4 regions of the Streptomyces sp. NPDC001194 genome follow, and region 1 is predicted to be linked to each of the others. Evidence: riboswitches for the same ligand, from Rfam matches in the RefSeq annotation. Region 1 holds a riboswitch; each other region holds the start of a gene.
The links. A riboswitch is a leader RNA that binds a small molecule or an ion and turns the genes downstream of it on or off. The one in region 1 is predicted to bind cobalamin.

Region 1 (5,132 bases):
GGCACGCGGCCGAGCGCTCGTGCACCGTACTGTTCGCCCGCGGCGGCGAGCAGGAGAAACAGGTGCCGTTCCACGTGATGCGCCAGCTCATCCAGCCGGCCTTCGCCGCCATGACCGAGGACGAACGGCGTGACGTCCTCGGCACCTGGTACAGCATCGTCGCCCCGGCCCTCGGACTGACCGCGGCCCCGGAAAGCCCGACGGCGCCGGACCCGCAGGGCGTGCGCGACGGCCTGGACTGGGTCGTCACCCACCTGACGGTCCGCAGCGCGCCCGTCGTCCTCATCCTCGACGACGCGCACTGGGCGGACGCCGAGTCCCTGGCCTGGCTGACCGCGTTCGCGGCGCGGGCCGAGGAGCTCGCCATGCTGATCATGGTGGCCTGCCGCCCGGACGAGATCCCCGCGGGCGCCGGCGCACTGCGTGCGCTGATGGGGCGCCAGGGGACCCGTCCGCACGAGCTCGCTCCCCTCACCACCAGCGCGGTGGCGCGCATAGTGCGGGACGCGCTCGGCCAGAGCGCGGACGACGTGTTCTGCCGCGAGTGCTGGGCGATCACCGGCGGAAACCCCTTCGAGGTCGTCGAACTGGCCATGAAGGGCCGCGACCGCGAGCTGAAGCCGCACCAGGACAGCATCCCCGAGCTGCGCGACCTGGCCTCCGCCGTCAAGGGCAGCGGTCTGATCGACCGCCTCGAACAGCTCGGGCCCTCCATCGTCCGGCTCGCCTGGGCGGCCGCGGTCCTCGGCACCGCCGTACCGACCGGCATCGTCGGAAGCGTGGCGGCGCTCGGGGACGCACAGGTCGCCGATGCCATCAACAAGCTGCGCGCCGCGCGCATCCTGACCGTCCTCACCGGCCTGCGCCGCAAGGAGGTCGTCGAGTTCTTCCATCCGCTCGTCGCCACCGCCGTGTACCGGTCGATCCCGCCCGGTGTGCGCGTCGCGATGCACGGCATGGCCGCGCAGGCACTGGTCGACGACGGGCAGGGAGCCGCGGCCGCCGCCCGGCACCTGCTGGAGATGCACCCCGACGGCGACCCCTGGGTCGTGCAGCAGCTGCGCCAGGCGGCGCGCGAGAGCTTCTCCGCGGGCGCGCCCGACGCCGCACGCCGCTATCTGGCCCGGGCGCTGCGCGAGCCCCCGGACGCGGAGGACCGGGCCGAGGTGCTGTTCGAGCTCGGCTCCGCGAACCTCCTGCACGATCCCGCCACCACGATCAACCAGCTCAGGGCCGCGCTGGAGGAGCCCAAGGCCGAGCAGGGCCTGCGGGAGGCGATCACGTACCGGCTGGCCCAGGCGCTCGCCCACACCGGTCAGCTGGCGGAGGCCGCCGGGCTCCTCCAGGAGGAGGCCAAGCGGGCCACCAGCTCCCGTACGCGGCTGCGCATGCAGGCCGAGCAGTTCAAGTGGAACTCGGTCCGGGTCGACGAGGAGAACTCGCCCGCCCGCTCCCGGCTCCTCGCCCAGTTCGCCAAGCGGATCACCGGCCGTGGTCTGGCCGAGCGGCACATCCTGGGCCTGCGGGCCTGGGACGCCGCCATGCGCGGCGAGCCCGCCACGACGGCGCTGGAGTACGCGGAACAGGCGCTCGACGGCGGGATGAGCTGGACCGACCAGGACTTCGGGTTCGAAGTGCCCTCGGTCATCGCGGTCACGCTCATGTACTGCGACCAGCCCGGCCGCGCCGAGGACCTGTTCAACACCGGCATCGTCGAGTTCGAGGGCAAGGGCTGGCGCGGCGCGCACCTGTCGTTCGTGTACACCCTGCTCGGTTACGTCCGCTACCGGCGCGGGCGGCTCGCCGAGGCCGAGGACTTCGTGCGCAACGGCCTGCAGATCGCCGACCGTGTCGGGCAGGGCATCCCGGCGCAGTGGTACGCGATCGGCACGCTCATCGAGACGCTGCTCGCGCGCGGGAACACGGAGGAGGCGCTGCGGGTCGCCCACACCTACAAACTGGGCGAGGGGTTCCCGGCCGCGGTCGTCTATCCCGACCCGCAGGCCGTGTGGGGCAAGCTGCTGCTGGCCCAGGGCCGGATCGACGAGGCGATGCAGAACCTGGCCGCGGCGGGCAAGCGGCTGGATCTGCGCGGCACCCGCAATCCGTCGTGGAGTCCGTGGCAACTGGACCTGGCGCTGGCGCAGGTGTCCCGCGCGCCCGACCAGGCACGTGCCACGGCGGCCGAAGCGGTGGCCCGGGCGCGGGCGTTCGGCACGTCCAGCGTGATCGGCCACGCCCTGCGCGTGTCGGCGGCGGCCACGGATCCCGCACACGCGGCCGTCCTGCTGCAGGAAGCGGTGGGGCACCTCGAACAGTCCCCGGCCGCCTGCGAGCTGGCCCAGGCGCTCGTCGACCACGGTACGGCCCTGCACACCCTGGGTGACCCGCACCGGGCGGCGCAGCAGCTCTACCGGGGCATGGAGACCGTCGCGGCCTGCGGCGCCGACGGCCTCGCGCGCCGCGCCCGCTCCCAGCTGGTGTCGGCGGGCCTGCGCCCGCGCCGGCTGCACACCTTCGAGCAGGACACGCTGACGGTGGCCGAGAGCGCGGCGGCCGAGCATGCCGCGCTCGGTCTGGACAACACGGCGATCGCGGCGAAGATGCACAGCAGCCCGCAGGCGGTCTCCGAACTCCTCTCGGCGGTCTTCACCAAGCTCGGTACCGACCGCCTCGGCCTGCGCCGGGCCCTGGGGAGCTGACGGTCCGGGCGCGGGCTCGGGGCGCTCCGCGCGATCGCCGGACCAGGTGATCCGCCCCCTCTCCCGGCCGGGAGAGGGGGCGGATCGCAGTCCGGTCAGCGGTGGGTGAACTCCGCGGCGCGCTTGTCCAAGAAGGCGCTCATGCCCTCCTTCTGGTCGGCGGTGGCGAACACGGCGTGGAAGAGGCGGCGTTCGAAGCGGACGCCCTCGGCCAGGGTGGTCTCGAAGGCCCGGTTCACGGCCTCCTTGGCCATCATGGCGACGGGGGCGGACATGGCGGCCACCGTTTCGGCGACGGCGAGGGCCTCGGCGAGCAGCTCGTCCGCCGGGACGACGCGGGATACCAGGCCGGCCCGTTCGGCCTCGGCGGCGTCCATGGTCCGCCCGGTCAGGCAGAGTTCCATCGCCTTGGCCTTGCCGACGGCGCGGGTCAGCCGCTGGGAGCCGCCGATGCCGGGGATCACCCCGAGCTTGATCTCGGGTTGCCCGAAGACGGCGGTGTCGGAGGCCAGCAGGATGTCGCAGAGCATGGCCAGCTCGCATCCGCCGCCGAGGGCGTGGACGCGCGGATCCTCCAGGAGGGTGTCGACGGCCTCCTTGCCTCCGTTGACCACGTTGAACACGCCCGGGGGCAGACCGGCCTCCAGGAACAGCTCCGCGAGGCGCAGCGGTACGGACGGATCCCGCTCCGAGGGTTTGAGGACGAAGGCGTTCCCGCAGGCGAGGGCGGGCGCGGCCTTCCACAGCGGGATCATCGCGGGGAAGTTGAAGGGGGTGATCCCGGCGACGACGCCGAGCGGGGAGCGCAGGGAGTGCACGTCGATGCCGGTGCCGGCGTTGTCGGTGAATTCGCCTTTGAGCAGGTGCGGGATCCCGGCGGCGAACTCGACCACCTCCAGTCCGCGTTGGAGGTCGCCGTGGGCGTCGGCGACGGTCTTGCCGTGCTCGGCGGACAGCAGCCGGGCCAGCGCCTCGCGTTCGCCTTCGACGAGCTGGAGGAAGCGCAGCATGACGCGGGCGCGTCGCTGCGGGTTCCACCGGCCCCATTCCCGCTGCGCTTCCTCGGCGTTGGCGACGGCCGCCTCGGTGTCGGCGCGTCCGGCCAGCGGGACCCTGGCCTGGACGGCTCCTGTATTGGGGTCGTACACGTCGGCGTGGAGACCGGAGGTCCCCGTGGTGTGCTTTCCGCCGATGAAGTGGGTGAGTTCACGGACCATGGGAAGCCTGCTCTCGTCAGGTGAGATCCGAGGAGGGCGCGGCGGGCCCGCGCGGCGGCACCGGTCGTGGTGCACGCCGCCGTCGGGCGGCCGCGGGACGGCGAAGGCGGCAGGCGTGCGGCGGATCGCCGATGGCGGGTGCCGACGCGGCTGCGGACGCGGAGGGGGACGCGCTTGCGGGAAGCGGGTGCAGGCGCGGGTGCGGACGCCTTCGGTGAGCTACGAACGCGCGGTCAGGGCCGCGTGCTTCGCGAACTCCGCCGGATCACCAGGGCCGTGGTCACGTACCGGTGCCATGCGTGTCTTCTCCATCCTCGTGGACAACACGGAACACCCCACGGCCGGTATCCTGACTCCCGGATCACCGCGCGCCGCCCGGCCTTCCCGGCGGATCTCTCCGTCAGTGGCCTGACCTGCTGGACAGCACGCTTCCCGGTCACAGTGGCGGGACCGCGCCGGATTCACACCGGCTTCCCTGCACCGCGGGCTCGCTCACGAACATATAGTCGGACGTCCTAGTAAGTCCACCCCCTCCACCGGAAGTCCGGCCGGCTCCACCGCCTCGGGTGAACGCGCGCAGGATCACGTCCCCGCGGCGGGGGCGGCCTGCGCATCGCCCCGGGGCCCCCGGGACCTGATCGTCAGGGCGGCGACCAGGACCGCGAGCAGTACGCTGCCGGCCGCCCACCAGAAGTTCACCGTCTCGGCGCGCAGCAGCTCCTTCTCGATCATGACGGGCAGCACCGATCCGGCGCGCAGGCGGTCCACGTGGACGGAGATCACGGTGCCCAGCACCGCCGCGCCGATCGCCAGGCCCAGCTCCTGGGCCGTGAGGACGGCTGCCGCCGCGCCGCCGGAGCGCTCCGCGGCGACCGCGCCGGTCACGGTGGCGAGGATCGGCACGAAGGCCATGCCGATCCCGAGGCCGATGAGCAGCAGGGCGGGCAGCACCCCGATCGCGTACGAGCTGTCGAAGCCCAGGCGGGTCAGCAGGAGCAGCCCGACGGCGGTGAGCACCAGGCCCCCCAGGATCGGGACGCGGGGTGCGACGCGGGGCAGCAGCCGGGCGGAGACCTGCGTGGAGCCGATCACGATCGCGGCGACCATCGGGAGGAAGGCCGCTGCGGCCATGACCGGGTCGTAGCGCAGGGCGGTCGCGAGGTGGTAGCCGACGACCGGGTACAGGGCGACGGTGCCGGCTCCGGCCAGGAGC
Region 2 (5,132 bases), on a different contig from region 1:
TACCGCACGCGCTTCAACCAGTACGACTCGATCGTGCGCCCGCTGCGGGCCTGGCTGCGGAGCCAGGGCGTCACCTTCGCGATGAACACCACCGTCACCGATGCCGGGTTGGCCGAAGGCGAGGGCGTCACCGTCACCTCCCTCACCTGCACGCGCGGCGGCACGACCGAGCGGATCCCCGTCGCCCCCGAGGACCTGGTGTTCGTCACCAACGGCTCGATGACCGCCCGCTCGGCCCTCGGATCCACCGACACCGCCGCCGTACCGGACACCTCGGTCCCCGACGCATCGTGGCTGCTGTGGCACGCCCTGGCGGCCAAACGCCCCCACCTGGGCGACCCTTCGGTGTTCGACTCCTCCGTCGCGGACTCCACCTGGGGGTCCTTCACCGTCACCACCCGGGACCCGACCTTCTTCAAGGCCATGGAGGAGTTCTCGGGGAGCGAGGCCGGCAAGGGCGGACTGATCACCTTCAAGGACTCCTCCTGGCTGCTCACCATCGTGCTCAACCACCAGCCGCACTTCCACGAACAGCCGCAGGACACCTACGTCTGGTGGGGCTACGCACTGTTCCCGGACAAGGCCGGCGACCACGTGGGCAAGACGATGGCGCGGTGCACGGGCCGCGAGGTGCTGACCGAGGTGCTGGGACACCTGCGGCTCGCCCAGAGCGGGCAGATCCTGGAGTCGTCCGTCGTACGGCCGGCCCTGATGCCGTACATCACCAGCCAGTTCCTCGTCCGCAAGGCCGGCGACCGGCCCGACGTCGTCCCCGAGGGATCCACCAACCTGGCCTTCATCGGCCAGTACGCCGAAGTACCCGACGATGTGGTGTTCACCGTCGAGTACTCGGTCCGCACCGCCTGGACCGCCGTGGCCGGCCTGCTCCACCTCGACCGGCGGCCCCCGCCGGTCCACAAGGGAGCCCACGACCCGAAGGTCCTGCTCGAAGCCCTGCACACGATGCACCGCCGCTGACTCCGGCGCCTCGAGACGGCTGACGGCCCACGCGCCACCGGCAGGGCGTCTCACCTTTTCGTCCGAATGACGGACACGGCTCGCCGGTGGGAGACCGCGCGTCCTAGGGTGGCCGGTGCAGCTGGTTCGCCCCGTCCGCCAGGCGGGATGCGTCGTAAGAGGGAACCCGGTGGGAATCCGGGACTGCCCCGCAGCGGTGAGCGGGAACGACCGCCGTCATACGCACTGGGACCGGACAACGGTCCTGGGAAGCGACGGCCACTAGGTGCCCGCCGGGAGACCGGCAGGCGTGCCCGCGAGTCCGAAGACCTGCCCGTTGCCCGCACGCGGACGAATTCCGCATGCGGACATCCCGGTGACCTCGTGGGCGGGTCGGCGTACACAGCGAGCGGCACGTGCGGTGTTCCCTCCCGCGGCGTGGTCCGCGCGTTCTGTCGTCCCTTCGCGTCCGCGTCCCGTCGTCCGGGATGTTCTGGACACATCTCGCGAAGGAGAGTTCCGTGACAGCGAAGCCCGCAGCCGCGGCAGCACGAGCCACCGTGTACGGCTACCCCCGCCAGGGACGGGGCCGCGAACTGAAGAAGGCCGTCGAGGGCTACTGGAAGGGCCTCGTCACCGCCGACGCCCTCCGGGAGACCGCGGCCGGCCTGCGCCGTTCGAACTGGCAGCAGCTGGCCGACGCCGGCATCACCGAGGTGCCGACCGGTGACTTCTCGTACTACGACCACGTCCTGGACACCAGCGTCATGGTCGGCGCCGTCCCCGAGCGGCACCGCGCGGCGGTCGCCGCCGACGCCCTCGACGGCTACTTCGCGATGGCCCGAGGCACCCAGGACGCCGCCCCGCTCGAGATGACCAAGTGGTTCGACACCAACTACCACTACCTGGTCCCCGAGCTCGGCCCGGACACCGTCTTCACCGCCGATTCCACCCGGCAGGTCGCCGAGCTGGAGCAGGCCCTCGGGCTCGGGCACACGGCCCGCCCGGTCCTGGTCGGCCCCGTCACCTACCTGCTGCTGGCCAAGCCCGCCCCGGGCGTGGCCGCCGACTTCCAGCCGCTGACCCTGCTCGACCGGCTGCTGCCCGTCTACGCCCGGGTCCTGGCCGACCTGCGGGCCGCCGGCGCCGAGTGGGTGCAGCTGGACGAGCCCGCCCTGGTCCAGGACCGCACCCCGGCCGACCTGAACGCCGCCGCCCGCGCCTACCGCGAGCTCGGCGCGCCGACCGACCGCCCCAAGGTGCTCGTCGCCTCGTACTTCGACCGGCTCGGCGACGCCCTCCAGGTGCTGGCCGCGGCCCCCGTCGAAGGCCTCGCCCTCGACTTCACGGGCCGCGGCGCCGCGAACCTCGCCGACCTCGCCGCGGTCGGCGGACTGCCCGGCAAGCGGCTCGTCGCCGGCGTGGTCGACGGACGCAACATCTGGATCAACGACCACCAGAAGTCCCTGACCACCCTCGGCACCCTCCTGGGTCTCGCCGGCCGGGTGGACGTCGCGGCGTCCTGCTCGCTCCTGCACGTCCCACTCGACGCGAGTGCCGAACGCGACATCGATCCGCAGGTCCGGCGCTGGCTCGCCTTCGCCCGCCAGAAGACCGCCGAGATCGCCACCCTGGCCCGCGGACTCGCCAAGGGCACCGGCGCCATCGCGGCCGAACTCGCCGCCAACCGGGCCGACCTGGCCTCCCGCGCCGGCTCCGCCATCACCCACGACCCCGCCGTGCGCGCCCGTACCGCCGCGATCACCGACGCCGACGGACGGCGCTCTCAGCCCTACGCACAGCGGACCGCGGCCCAGCGCGCCCTCCTCGGGCTGCCCCTGCTGCCGACGACGACCATCGGCTCCTTCCCCCAGACGAACGAGCTGCGCACCGCCCGCGCCGACCTGCGGGCCGGCCGCATCGACACGGCCGGTTACGAGGAGCGGATCAAGGACGAGATCCGCGAGGTGCTCTCCTTCCAGGAGAAGACCGGGATCGACGTCCTGGTGCACGGTGAGCCCGAACGCGACGACATGGTGCAGTACTTCGCCGAGCGGCTCACCGGCTACCTGGCCACCCGGCACGGCTGGGTGCAGTCGTACGGCACCCGCTACGTCCGGCCCCCGGTCCTGGCCGGGGACGTCTCCCGCCCGGAGCCGATGACCGTGCGCTGGACCGCGTACGCCCGGTCGCAGACGGCCAAGCCGGTCAAGGGGATGCTGACCGGCCCGGTCACCATGCTCGCCTGGTCCTTCGTACGGGACGACCAGCCCCTCGGGGAGACCGCCCGCCAGGTGGCCCTCGCCCTGCGCGACGAGGTCGACGACCTGGAGGCCGCCGGCACTCCGGTCATCCAGGTCGACGAACCCGCCCTGCGCGAGACCCTGCCGCTGCGCGCGGCGGACCGCGCGGAGTACCTCGCCTGGGCCACCGAGTCCTTCCGGCTCACCACCGGCGGTGCAAGGCCGGACACCCAGATCCACACGCACATGTGCTACGCGGAGTTCGGCGACGTCGTCCAGGCCATCGACGACCTCGACGCCGACGTCATCAGCCTGGAGGCGGCCCGCTCCCACATGCAGGTCGCCGGCGAACTGGCCCGGCACGGCTACCCCCGCGAGGCCGGCCCGGGCGTCTGGGACATCCACTCCCCCCGCGTCCCGAGCGCCGCGGAAGCGGCGGCCCTGCTCCGCGAAGGACTCGCGGCCATCCCCGCCGAACGGCTGTGGGTCAACCCCGACTGCGGCCTGAAGACCCGCGGCTGGCCCGAGACCCGCGCCTGCCTGGAAAACCTCGTCGCGGCCGCGCGCGAGGTGCGCGCGGAGCTCACGGGCGACGGCTCCTGACCCAGGAGTTCCGGGTCGGACGCCCGACGGGCGTCCGACCCGGGCCCGGGAGGCCGTCGGCCGTCGAGGAGCCTTCGGGCGTCACTGCGCGCGGTCGGCCACCTGGTACGGGACGAAGGTGCTGCTGTTCTCGTCGACGGCGAGCGGACGCCCGAGCGGGGGCACCGCGCGCTGCGGGCAGTCCAGGCGCTCGCACAGCCGGCAGCCCATGCCGATGGGCGTGTCGGCCGAGGTGTTGTCCAGGTCGAGGCCGTCGGAGTAGACGAGCCGCGAGGCGTGCCGGATCTCGCAGCCCAGCCCGATCGCGAAGGTCTTGCCCGGCTCGCCCCAGCCGCCGCGATGGCGGGTGACGGCGCGGGCGGTCCACAGGTGGCGCTGCCCGTCGGGCATGGCGGCGACCTGGACGTGGATGCGGCCGGGTGCGGCGAAGGCCTCGTAGATGTTCCACAGCGGGCAGGTGCCTCCCGCCCGGGAGAAGTGGAACCCGGTCGCGGACTGCCGCTTGGACATGTTCCCGGCCCGGTCGACGCGGACGAAGGAGAACGGCACCCCGCGCAGCCTGGGCCGCTGGAGGGTGCTGAGGCGGTGGCAGACCGTCTCGTATCCCAGTCCGAACCGGTCGGTGAGCCGCTCGATGTCGTAGCGGAATTCCTCGGCGGCGGCGTGGAAGGCCCGGTACGGGAGGATCAGGGCCGCGGCGAAGTAGTTGGCGATGCCGATCCGGGCCAGGCCGTGCGCGGTGGAGCCGGCAGGGAAGTCCTGCGAGGCGCACCGGTCCAGCTCGTCGGCGTGCTCCAGCAGGGCGAGCTGCGTCGCCATCCGGAACGCCTGCTGCCCCGGCCGCAGCCGGGCGGACAGGTGCAGCGTCCGGCTCCGTTCGTCGTAGCGGTGCAGCCGGTCGCAGTCGGCGCTCACCCGCACCCCGTGCGCGTCGGAGAGCCGCGCGGACAGGGCCCGGACCACCTCTCCGGGGCGGATCCGGATCGCGTTGGCCAGTTCCTCGGCGGCGAGGTCGGTGTCGTGGAGGTAGTTCTGGCGGCGGTAGAAGAACTCCCGGATCTCCTCGTGGGCGGAGCGCGGAACGGCTCCTGCGGCCCCTGCGGCGCCGCCGGCCGCACCCGGCACCGCGTCCCGCCCGTCCTGCGCGCCGGCCAGGCTCTCGGCCAGGACCTGCGAACGCCGTCCGAGGTCCAGCAGCACCCGGGCGACCGCCGGCATCCGCGAGGCCAGCTCGGCGAGGTCGGAGGCCGAGACCCGGGCCTCGGCGACCTCTCCGGCCAGCGCCTCGCGCAGGTCCGCGACGAGGCGGCCGGTGTCCCGCTCCGAGAA
Region 3 (5,132 bases), on a different contig from region 1:
CGTCCCGGGTGGCGCCGGCGGCGAGGGCGCTCCAGAAGCCCCGGGTGTATGCCGAGAGCGCGCCGTCGCCGTCCTGCGCGTCACGGGCCAGATCACCCAGCCGGAACCAGGCGGCGGACTGGCCGGCGCCCCTCGCCTCGAGCGCCTCGAAGACGGCGAGGACGTGCAGGTGGTGGGAGCGAGCGGCGTCCCGGTCCCCGGCGTCCCGCAGTGCCGTCCCCAGGTTGTTGAGTGCCGCGACGAACCATTGCGGGTCGCTCAGCGTCCTCGTGAACTCCACGATCCGGCGGTACTCGGTGACCGCCTGCCGGCGGCGGCCGGCCTTGCCGAAGGAGGCCGCGAGGCACGTCCACGCCCGGAACCTCCACGGCCCGACGCCTGCGCTCACGGCGTGCTCGAGGGCCGTACGGTAGTCCCTCCGGCCGAGACGGTGGTCGCCGGCGTCCTCGTGGAGGAGACCGCGCAGGAGGTGGAAACGCGTGGCGACGATCTGCAGGGGTACCGATCCGGCGACGACGGACGGCGGTAACTCCAGGTCCTCCAGGAGGCCGAGCGCCTCCCGGTGCCGCCCGGCCGCGCGGAGCCGCCCCGCCAGGCCCGACCTGGCGCCGATCACGGCGACCTGCTCGACCGGGGCGACGATCGGGACCTCGCGGGCCCGGTGCGCCGCCTCCAGTGCCAGGTCCAGGTCTCCGCGCTCGACCAGGTCCGCGAGGTCCTGCTCGAGGACCGTCCGTTTCATGTGGTGCGGGGGGCGAACGCCGGTGGGCCAGGTGCGGCGCGTGTGGCCGGCTTCGATCCGCGCGCGTGCGTCCGCCATCTGCTCCAGCAGGGCGCGGCACTCCTCGACCTCACCGGCCAGGGCCGCCACCAGGGCTGCCTCGGCGGGGCGTCCGCTCTCCGTCAACCGCCGCCCGCGGGAGCCGAGTTCGGCGATCAGCGCGTCGATGTCGTAGGACTCCTCGGCGTACGACTCCAGCAGGGCGGCCTCCACCGCCGGGGGCGTCTGCGCCGCCAGGATCCGGTCCGCCACGGCCCGTTCCCGCTCACGCATCCCCGCTCACCTCGGTGACCAGCGCTCCGGCTCCGATGGCCCGCAGCATCACGCCGACCTCTTCCCTGTCCTGCACGGTCGGAGCGGTCCGCAGGGCCCGTATGCAGTGCCGGCGTGCCTCGCCGGAGTCTCCCCGGTGCCAGAAGAACTGGGTCAGGTGGAAGTGCACGTAGTGGTCACCGTCCCGGGCCGCGGCGAGGGCCCGGGCCGCGCGCAAGGCTTCCGCCCGCTCTCCGCGCGACTCCAGCGCGATGATCAGCCCGAGCTGGTATTCCGTGGCGTCCGGATACTGCCGGAGCCGGTCGCGGATCTCCGCCTCGGCCTCCGGGTCGCCTTCGACGGCCCGGCCGATCAGATCCCTGGTGCGGCTCCCGTGCGCCGTGACTTCCGCCTCGAAGGACGGATCCCGGCGGGACACCTCCCGCACCCTCGTCAGCACCTGGGAGTGCGGGGCCACGTCTTCCAGCTTGCGCAGCGCGTCCGCCTGTTCCTCGAACAGGCGGGCCTGCGTGAGCACGGCCACGAGGAGCTCCAGCGCGGCGACGTCGGAAGGATCGTCTGCGTGCGCGGCCCGGGCCGCGGCGAGCACCTCGCCCACGGTGACGCTGCCGCCCGGGGTGAGCATCGAGGAGCACAGCAGCCTGGCCAGCCGCAGCCGGTCGCCCGGCTCGCCGTTGCCGGCGGCGAGGCGTTCACGAAGGGCCTCGGTCCGGAGCACCTGCAGCCGCGATGACTGCGCGGCACGGTCGCGGGCTCCTTGGAGTTCCCGTGCCCTCGCATCGACCCGGGCCGTCGCCGACGGGTCCTGGGCGAACGCCTCCCGGGCCCGCCGGAGCGCGTCGGCCGCCCCGTCCGGCCGGCCGCACAGAAGGCGCGCGAAGGCAAGGTTGAACCACACCGGGAGCGATGACGGTTGCAGACGCGTCAGTTCCTCCCACACCCGGGCCGCCAGCTCCGGGCGATCACGCAACGACAGGGCCAGCGCATACCGTCTCAGGTGCGCCGGGTCGCCCTGCGCAGCCCGCCCGCGGAGGTCCGTCAGCCGCTGCTCGGCCGGTCCCGGGGGCAGGGAAGGGAGCTCCTGCGCCAGCTCGGCCTCCCCGGGAGTGCCGTCGATCACCCAGACCCATGACACCGACACTCAGACAACCCCCGTCGTCCCCCGCGCATGCTGCCAGGCGGCGCGAACACCGCTCGGCGTCCGTCGCAGCAGAACCGAATGTACGTCACCGGCCGCACGGAAAGGTCCCGAATCGGATGCCCGCCAGGCGCTCGTACGGGCGTCGGACCATCGGACATCCGAGCGACGAGGGACCTCACCCCGTCCGTCTCGGGCGCCCGATCCGCCGGCCCCGCCCCCGGGGCCGGCGGCCGGGCAGGCGGATCAGCGCAGGCCGGCGAAGAGATCGTTCTCGGGAACGGCCGCGCCGGTGGAGTCCTTGACACGGACGAAGGTCTCCGTGCCCATCAGCTCGCCGAACCTCTCCGTGCCCATCTTGAGGAAGAAGATGTTCTCGCCCTGACTGGCGTGCGCGGCCAACGCGTCGAACTTCTGACCGGCGAAGGCGGTGGTGTCCACCCACGTGCTGATCTCGTCGTCGGGAAGCCCGATCTCGGCCAGGGCGGCGGCCTCGGCGGGATCCGGCTCCGGCATGTCCTCGTGGAACTCCCGCATGATCTCCCCGAACCGCCGCATTCCGGAGCGGGGCATCGTCGTCCAGTACACCTTCGATGCCGACTCGGTCATCTCCAGCGCCGCCATCGTGATGCGGTGCGCCTGGATGTGGTCGGGATGGCCGTAGAAGCCGTTCTCGTCGTAGGTGACGACCACATCGGGCCGGTAGTGGCGCATCAGCTCCGCGAGCCGGGCGGCGCCCTCCTCCACGGGGGTCTGCCAGAAGGATCCGGGGGCGTCGTTGCTCGGCCAGCCCATCATCCCGGAGTCGGCATAGTCCAGCATCTCCAGATCGCTGATCTTCAGGACGTCACAGCTCGCCTCGAGTTCCCGTCGGCGCATCGAGGCGACGGCCGCCGGATCGTGCCCGGGATCACCCGGCTTGGTACCCCCCGGTCCGTCACCGCAGCGGCCGTCGGTACATGTCACGAGAACCGTGCGGATGCCCTCCGCCGCGTACCGCGCGAGGACCCCTCCGGTTCCGGTGGCCTCGTCGTCGGGGTGGGCGTGCACTGCCATGAGCGTCAAAGGCCGGTCAGCCATGAAAAATCCTCCTGCGGAAGTACGTCAGGGCCCGCCGGTACGTCACCGGCCCCCCTCCTGGTGCAACAGTGCCAGCCGGACCGGCTGTTCCCGCAACGGCCGATCGGCCCGCGATGGCCCGTGGGCCCCTGCGCCGCACGAAGACGCCCCTGGTCAGGCCGGTCACCGGCGCGAGTAGGGTGGCCGGTGCAGCTGGTGCGCCCCGTCCGCCAGGCGGGATGCGTCGCAAGAGGGAACCCGGTGGGAATCCGGGACTGCCCCGCAGCGGTGAGCGGGAACGACCGCCGTCATACGCACTGGACCGGACCGGTCCGGGAAGCGACGGCCAGTAGGGGTCTCGTACGACGAGACGTGCCCGCGAGTCCGAAGACCTGCCCGCTGCCCGCACGCCGAAGCCGTCGTGCGGGGTCCCGGCGAGACCGCCCGGGGCCTTCCCGCCGCAACTCGCGAAGGAGAGTTGACATGGCCGATCTGACCACCACCGCAGGGCGCCGCCGCAAGCAGCCGGGTGACTCCCGGGTGACGCTCGCCCACATCATGAGCGAGCACGACACCAACCTCTACGGCACCATCCACGGCGGCGTGGTGATGAAGCTCATCGACGACGCGGCCGCCGCCGCGGCCGGCCGCCATGCCGACGGCCCCGCGGTGACCGTGGCCGTGGACCGCATGTCCTTCCTCGCTCCGGTACGCGCCGGGGACCTGCTCCGTGCCGACGCCGAGCTGGAACGGGCGGGCCGCACCTCGATGACGGTCGCCGTGAGCGTCCGGGCCGAGCGATGGAACGCCTCGGGCCCGACCAGCGAGGTCGCCACGGCCCGGCTCACCTTCGTCGCGATAGACGCCGAGGGCCGAACGCGCCCCGTCCCGGCCCTGGAGGCGTCCGCGTCCCCGGCCTCGCCCGTGGACGTGCCCGCCGCGCCCTGAGCACAGCCCTGAGCCCGTCGGGCCCCGCCCCGCGGGGCGGGGCCCGACAGGTCCTCTAGGGACTCCAGGGCGCCTCGGGGGCCACGCCGGGGCGTTCGCGCCAGAAGGCTCCGGACGCGGCGCGGCGCAGCAGCATCAGCACCACTCCGGCGCCGGCCAGGAAGAGCGCGATGACCAGCGGGGCGCCCAACCCGAACCAGGCGGTCGCGCTGGAGGCGTTGTCCGGATCGGCCATGTCGGCGACGGACTCGACCAGCAGCCAGATCAGCAGCGCCGAGCCGAGCAGGGGGCCCGCACCGAGCAGCAGGAAGGGGCCCGGCCCCCGCATCAGCCGTCGCCGGTACCAGACGGCGCAGGCGATGCCGGTGAGGGCGTAGTAGAAGGCGATGAGCAGCGACAGGGCGGTGAGGGAGTCCGCGAGGGCGTTCTCGCTGATCCGGTGGATGACGACGTACCAGACGGTCGCGGTGCCGGTGACCCACCAGGTGCTGGTGCTCGGTGTGCCCCGGCGGGCGTCGATGTGGGCGAACCCGTCGGGCAGTGCCCGGCGGCGGGCCATGGACAGTGCGGTACGGGAGGCCGGGATGATGGTCGTCTGCGTCGAGGCGAGGGCGGAGGTGGCGACGGCCAGGAGCAGGATCCAGTCCCAGCCGCCGAGCACCTCACGGGCGAGCGCGGCGAAGACGTCCTCCTCCGCGTCCGCCTGTCCGGCGAGGTAGGCGGTGCCGGCGTAGGCGACGACCGCGAAGGCCACGGCCACGTACGTTGCCAGCAGGACCACCGTCGACCAGATGCCGGCCCGGCCGGGGGCGTTGGCGGGGTCCTTGGTCTCCTCGGTCAGGTTGACGGCGGATTCCCAGCCCCAGTACGCGAAGACGCCGAGCAGCAGGCCGCCCGTGAGCGCCGGGCCGCCGGCCCCGAAGGGGTCGAGCC
Region 4 (5,132 bases), on a different contig from region 1:
CGCACCCGGTCCCCGACCTCTCGGGCAGCCACCCGCGCCACGGCTTCGAAGTCCTCGGTCGGCATGTGGGGCCGGTCGCTCGTCACGGTCCGACGATGGCGCCGGGCACCGACGGCCGTCCGGCACACTCGACCGCATGGACATCGTGATCAGGGAAGCGCTGGCGGCGGAGTACGGGACGCTCGGGGAGATCACCGCGCAGGCCTACCTCGGGGACGGGCTGCTCACCTTCGGCGAGGACGATCCGTACCTCGCACGGCTGCGCGACGTGGCCGGGCGCGCCGCCGACGGGGTGATACTCGTCGCCGCGACGGGCGACGGCCGGCTCCTCGGCGGGGTGGCCTTCGCCGCGCCCGGGAGCCCGCTGTGCGACATCGCCGGACCCGGCGAGGCCGAGTTCCGGATGCTGGCCGTCGCCCGGGAAGGCCGCGGGCGGGGTGCCGGGGAGGCTCTGGTGCGGGCCTGCGCGGACCGCGCCCGGGCCGTCGCGGGCGTGCGGCGCCTCGTGCTGTCCACCACGGACGAGATGGTGGGAGCCCACCGGATCTACGAACGGCTCGGTTTCGTGCGCACGCCGGAACGGGACTGGGAGCCCGTCCCCGGCCTCCCTCTGCGCACGTACGGTCTCGAACTGTAGCCACGCCGACACAACATCTAGGGGGTCGCACATGAAGGGGCCCCCACATGTATGCTCGTCCTCGCTGTCGTCGCAGGGGAATCCGGTGTGAATCCGGAACTGTCCCGCAACGGTATGAAGTACACCCATTGGTGTCACCGCAAGTCCGATGACCTGCCGACAGTGCGCCCGGCTCGACCGAACCGGGTGTCGATACGTCCGGGCCTCGCGGTTGGGCCGGTGGACGCCGCGCGGTGCTGCCCCGTCATGCCCGCGCGCGCCCGCTCGCGCCGCACCGCAGGTGTCCCGGAGCCGAGCGAGGGAGAGCTCCCCCCGTGACCATCGCGCCTTCCGCACCGCGCGCCGAGTCCGACCCGTCCGACACCGGAATCGAGACCGGGGGACCTGGGGCCGCACTGCTGCGTACCCTCACCGAGCTGACGGCCGACCTCCCCGACACCGACCCGGGCCGGGTCGCCGCCGCCGCGCTCCGCGGGCGCAGCGCCGCCGCCGACGAGGCCGAACTGCGCGGGCTGGCCACGGAGGCCGCGGCCGGTCTGATCTCCGAGGACCCGGCGTACTCCCGCCTCGCCGCCCGGCTGCTGACGCTGGCCGTCGCCGAGGAAGCCGCCGGCCAGGGGGCCACCTCCTTCTCCGCCTCCGTCGCGGTGGGCCACCGCGAGGGCCTGATCGCGGACCGCACCGCCGAGTTCGTGGCGCTGCACGCGAACCGCCTGGACGCGCTGGTCGAACACACGCTGGCCGAGGGCGCCGACGACCGCTTCGGCTTCTTCGGTCTGCGCACCCTGCACAGCCGCTACCTGCTGCGTCACCCGATCACCCGCCAGGTGATCGAGACCCCGCAGCACTTCATGCTCCGCGTGGCCTGCGGCCTCGCCGAGAACGACAGCGTCCAGGCCGTCGAGGAAGTGGCCTCGCTCTACCGGCTGATGAGCCGCCTCGACTACCTGCCGTCCTCCCCCACGCTCTTCAACTCCGGCACCCGGCACCCGCAGATGTCCTCCTGCTACCTGCTGGACTCCCCGCTGGACGAGCTCGACTCGATCTACGACCGCTACCACCAGGTCGCGCGTCTGTCGAAGCACGCCGGCGGCATCGGTCTCTCATACTCGCGCATCCGCGCCCGCGGTTCGCTGATCCGCGGCACGAACGGCCACTCCAACGGCATCGTGCCGTTCCTGAAGACCCTCGACGCCTCCGTCGCCGCCGTGAACCAGGGCGGCCGCCGCAAGGGCGCCGCCGCGGTCTACCTGGAGACCTGGCACGCGGACATCGAGGAGTTCCTGGAGCTCCGCGACAACACGGGCGAGGACCAGCGCCGTACGCACAACCTGAACCTGGCGCACTGGGTGCCGGACGAGTTCATGCGCCGCGTGAACGCGGACGCCGAATGGTCGCTGTTCTCCCCGGCCGACGTGCCCGAGCTGGTCGACCTGTGGGGCGACGAGTTCGACGCCGCGTACCACAAGGCCGAGGCCGCGGGCCTGGCCCGCAAGACCATGCCCGCCCGCGACCTGTACGGCCGGATGATGCGCACCCTCGCGCAGACCGGCCAGGGCTGGATGACCTTCAAGGACGCCTCCAACCGCACGGCGAACCAGACCGCCGAGCCGGGCACCGTCGTCCACTCCTCGAACCTGTGCACCGAGATCATCGAGGTCACCAACGACGGCGAGACCGCCGTCTGCAACCTGGGCTCGGTCAACCTGGGCGCGTTCGTCCTCACCGAGACCGGTGAGATCGACTGGGAGCGGCTGGACGAGACCGTCCGTACGGCCGTCACCTTCCTCGACCGCGTCGTGGACATCAACTTCTACCCGACCGAGCAGGCGGGCCGCTCCAACGCCCGCTGGCGTCCGGTGGGTCTGGGCGCGATGGGCCTGCAGGACGTCTTCTTCAAGCTGAAGCTGCCGTTCGACTCCCCCGAGGCGAAGGCGCTGTCCACCAAGCTCTCCGAGCGCATCATGCTGGCCGCGTACGAGGCCTCCTGCGACCTCGCCGAGCGCAGCGGACCGCTCCCCGCCTGGGAGCAGACCCGCACCGCCCGCGGCGTCCTGCACCCGGACCACTACGACGTCGAGCTGAACTGGCCCGAGCGCTGGGACGCGCTGCGCGCCCGCGTCGCGAAGTCCGGCATGCGCAACTCGCTGCTGCTGGCCATCGCGCCGACGGCGACGATCGCCTCGATCGCCGGCGTGTACGAGTGCATCGAGCCGCAGGTCTCCAACCTCTTCAAGCGCGAGACGCTGAGCGGTGAGTTCCTCCAGGTCAACGGCTACCTGGTGGAGGAGCTGAAGAAGCTCGGCGTGTGGGACGCCCAGACCCGCGAGGCGCTGCGCGACTCGTCCGGCTCCGTCCAGGGCTTCGGCTGGATCCCGGCCGAGGTGCGCGAGCTGTACCGCACGGCGTGGGAGATCCCGCAGCGCGGTCTGATCGACATGGCGGCGGCCCGTACGCCGTACCTCGACCAGTCGCAGTCGCTGAACCTGTTCCTGGAGACGCCGACCATCGGGAAGCTGTCCTCGATGTACGCGTACGCCTGGAAGCAGGGCCTGAAGACCACGTACTACCTGCGCTCGCGCCCGGCGACGAAGATCGCCCGCGCCGCGCAGGCGGCCGCCCCCGCGGCGCTCCCCCTGGCCGACGCCGCCGCCGAGGCCGCGGCCGCGGAAGCGCTGGCCTGCTCCCTTGAGAACCCCGAGTCCTGCGAGGCCTGCCAGTAATGAGCTCCACCGACAAGAAGAACCTGCTCGACCCGGGCTTCGAGCTGACTCTCCGCCCCATGCGCTACCCGGACTTCTACGAGCGCTACCGGGACGCGATCAAGAACACCTGGACCGTCGAGGAGGTCGACCTCCACTCGGACGTCGCCGACCTGGCGAAGCTGACGCCGGCCGAGCAGCACATGATCGGCCGTCTGGTCGCGTTCTTCGCGACGGGTGACTCGATCGTCTCGAACAACCTGGTGCTGACGCTCTACAAGCACATCAACTCCCCGGAGGCGCGCCTGTACCTGTCGCGCCAGCTGTTCGAGGAGGCCGTGCACGTCCAGTTCTACCTGACGCTGCTCGACACCTACCTGCCCGACCCGGACGACCGCGCGGCCGCCTTCGACGCCGTCGAGGAGATCCCGTCGATCCGCGAGAAGGCGCAGTTCTGCTTCAAGTGGATCAACGAGGTCGAGAAGCTGGACCGGCTGGAGACGCAGGCCGACCGCCGCCGCTTCCTGCTGAACCTGATCTGCTTCGCGGCGTGCATCGAGGGTCTGTTCTTCTACGGCGCCTTCGCCTACGTGTACTGGTTCCGCTCGCGCGGTCTGCTGCACGGCCTCGCCACCGGCACCAACTGGGTGTTCCGCGACGAGACCATGCACATGAACTTCGCGTTCGAGGTCGTGGACACCGTCCGCAAGGAGGAGCCGGAGCTCTTCGACGACGCGCTCCAGCAGCAGGTCACGGACATGCTGAAGGAGGCCGTCGAGGCCGAGCTCCAGTTCGGCCGCGACCTGTGCGGTGACGGCCTGCCGGGCATGAACACCGAGTCGATGCGCGAGTACCTGGAGTGCGTGGCGGACCAGCGCCTGGTCCGCCTCGGCTTCCCGCCGGTGTACGGCTCGCAGAACCCGTTCTCCTTCATGGAGCTGCAGGGCGTCCAGGAGCTGACGAACTTCTTCGAGCGCCGCCCGTCGGCCTACCAGGTCGCGGTCGAGGGCACCGTCGACCTGGACGAGGACTTCTAGTCCGCACGGTCCGCACGTACGGACGAACGGCGGCTGCGCCCGGCCTGGTGCCGGGCGCAGCCGCCGTTCGCGTGGTCGGCGCTGCTGCCGGGGACGGAGCGATGCGGTGGCTCAGTCCGCCGCTCGCGCCGCCTCGATCGGGCGGATCTTCAGGGCCGCCCACGTGGGGGCCAGGGTGGCGCCCACGGTGATCGCGGTCACCGTCGAGGTGATGGCCAGGTAGATCCAGATCGGCCCCGAGGGCATCAGCGAATCGGCGGCCGCGATGCTGAAGGGGATCAGGGCCGTGGCCGCGGCCACGGTGCCGAGCACGACGCCGATCGCGCTCACCAGCCCGGCTTCCACCGCCGCCATCCGCATGACCTGCGCCTTGGTGGCACCGCTGAGGCGCTGCAGGCCCAGCTCCCGGCGGCGGTTGTGGGTGGACATGATCAGACTGTTGATCACCGAGATGGCGGCGTACGCGACGATCGCCCCGCCCAGCAGGTAGTTGATCCAGGCCATCGTCTCCATGCCGGTCGAGTGCGCCTCGACCAGGGCGTCCCGGTCGACGACCGCCACGCCCGGCTGCGTCTTGGCCACGGCGGCCAGGGCTGCCGTGAGGTGCTCGCCGCCTTCGCCGGCGCGGACCAGGATCTGTCCGGGCAGCCCGTTGGTGGTGTGCGCGGCGAGGGTGTCGGCCGGCATCAGGCCCATCGGGTAGCCGTCACGGCCCTCGAAGACCGCGACGAGCCGCACCTCCAGGGTGCTGCGGTC

Region 2: it holds a riboswitch for cobalamin, as region 1 does, so the genes downstream of both, metE (5-methyltetrahydropteroyltriglutamate--homocysteine S-methyltransferase) here and ACFY1T_RS23605 (aldehyde dehydrogenase family protein) in region 1, are expected to answer to the same signal.
Region 3: it holds a riboswitch for cobalamin, as region 1 does, so the genes downstream of both, ACFY1T_RS31810 (acyl-CoA thioesterase) here and ACFY1T_RS23605 (aldehyde dehydrogenase family protein) in region 1, are expected to answer to the same signal.
Region 4: it holds a riboswitch for cobalamin, as region 1 does, so the genes downstream of both, ACFY1T_RS00910 (ribonucleoside-diphosphate reductase subunit alpha) here and ACFY1T_RS23605 (aldehyde dehydrogenase family protein) in region 1, are expected to answer to the same signal.

What each region holds. Positions count from the first base shown of each region.
Region 1 covers NZ_JBIAXU010000012.1:196,076-201,207, forward strand. The annotation lists gene ACFY1T_RS23595 (ATP-binding protein) at 1-2,702, shown strand, start outside; partial or broken gene ACFY1T_RS23600 (enoyl-CoA hydratase-related protein) at 2,798-3,262, opposite strand; partial or broken gene ACFY1T_RS23605 (aldehyde dehydrogenase family protein) at 3,247-3,919, opposite strand; cobalamin riboswitch at 4,263-4,395, opposite strand; gene ACFY1T_RS23610 (MDR family MFS transporter) at 4,502-5,132, opposite strand, start outside.
Region 2 covers NZ_JBIAXU010000007.1:65,481-70,612, forward strand. The annotation lists gene ACFY1T_RS17645 (oleate hydratase) at 1-978, shown strand, start outside; cobalamin riboswitch at 1,134-1,289, shown strand; gene metE (5-methyltetrahydropteroyltriglutamate--homocysteine S-methyltransferase) at 1,479-3,803, shown strand; gene ACFY1T_RS17655 (short-chain fatty acyl-CoA regulator family protein) at 3,885-5,132, opposite strand, start outside.
Region 3 covers NZ_JBIAXU010000023.1:53,722-58,853, forward strand. The annotation lists gene ACFY1T_RS31795 (CHAT domain-containing protein) at 1-1,054, opposite strand, end outside; gene ACFY1T_RS31800 (tetratricopeptide repeat protein) at 1,047-2,174, opposite strand; gene ACFY1T_RS31805 (PIG-L family deacetylase) at 2,439-3,272, opposite strand; cobalamin riboswitch at 3,500-3,645, shown strand; gene ACFY1T_RS31810 (acyl-CoA thioesterase) at 3,735-4,199, shown strand; gene ACFY1T_RS31815 (APC family permease) at 4,255-5,132, opposite strand, start outside.
Region 4 covers NZ_JBIAXU010000001.1:183,838-188,969, forward strand. The annotation lists gene ACFY1T_RS00905 (GNAT family N-acetyltransferase) at 137-637, shown strand; cobalamin riboswitch at 672-813, shown strand; gene ACFY1T_RS00910 (ribonucleoside-diphosphate reductase subunit alpha) at 952-3,360, shown strand; gene ACFY1T_RS00915 (ribonucleotide-diphosphate reductase subunit beta) at 3,360-4,376, shown strand; gene ACFY1T_RS00920 (FtsX-like permease family protein) at 4,488-5,132, opposite strand, start outside.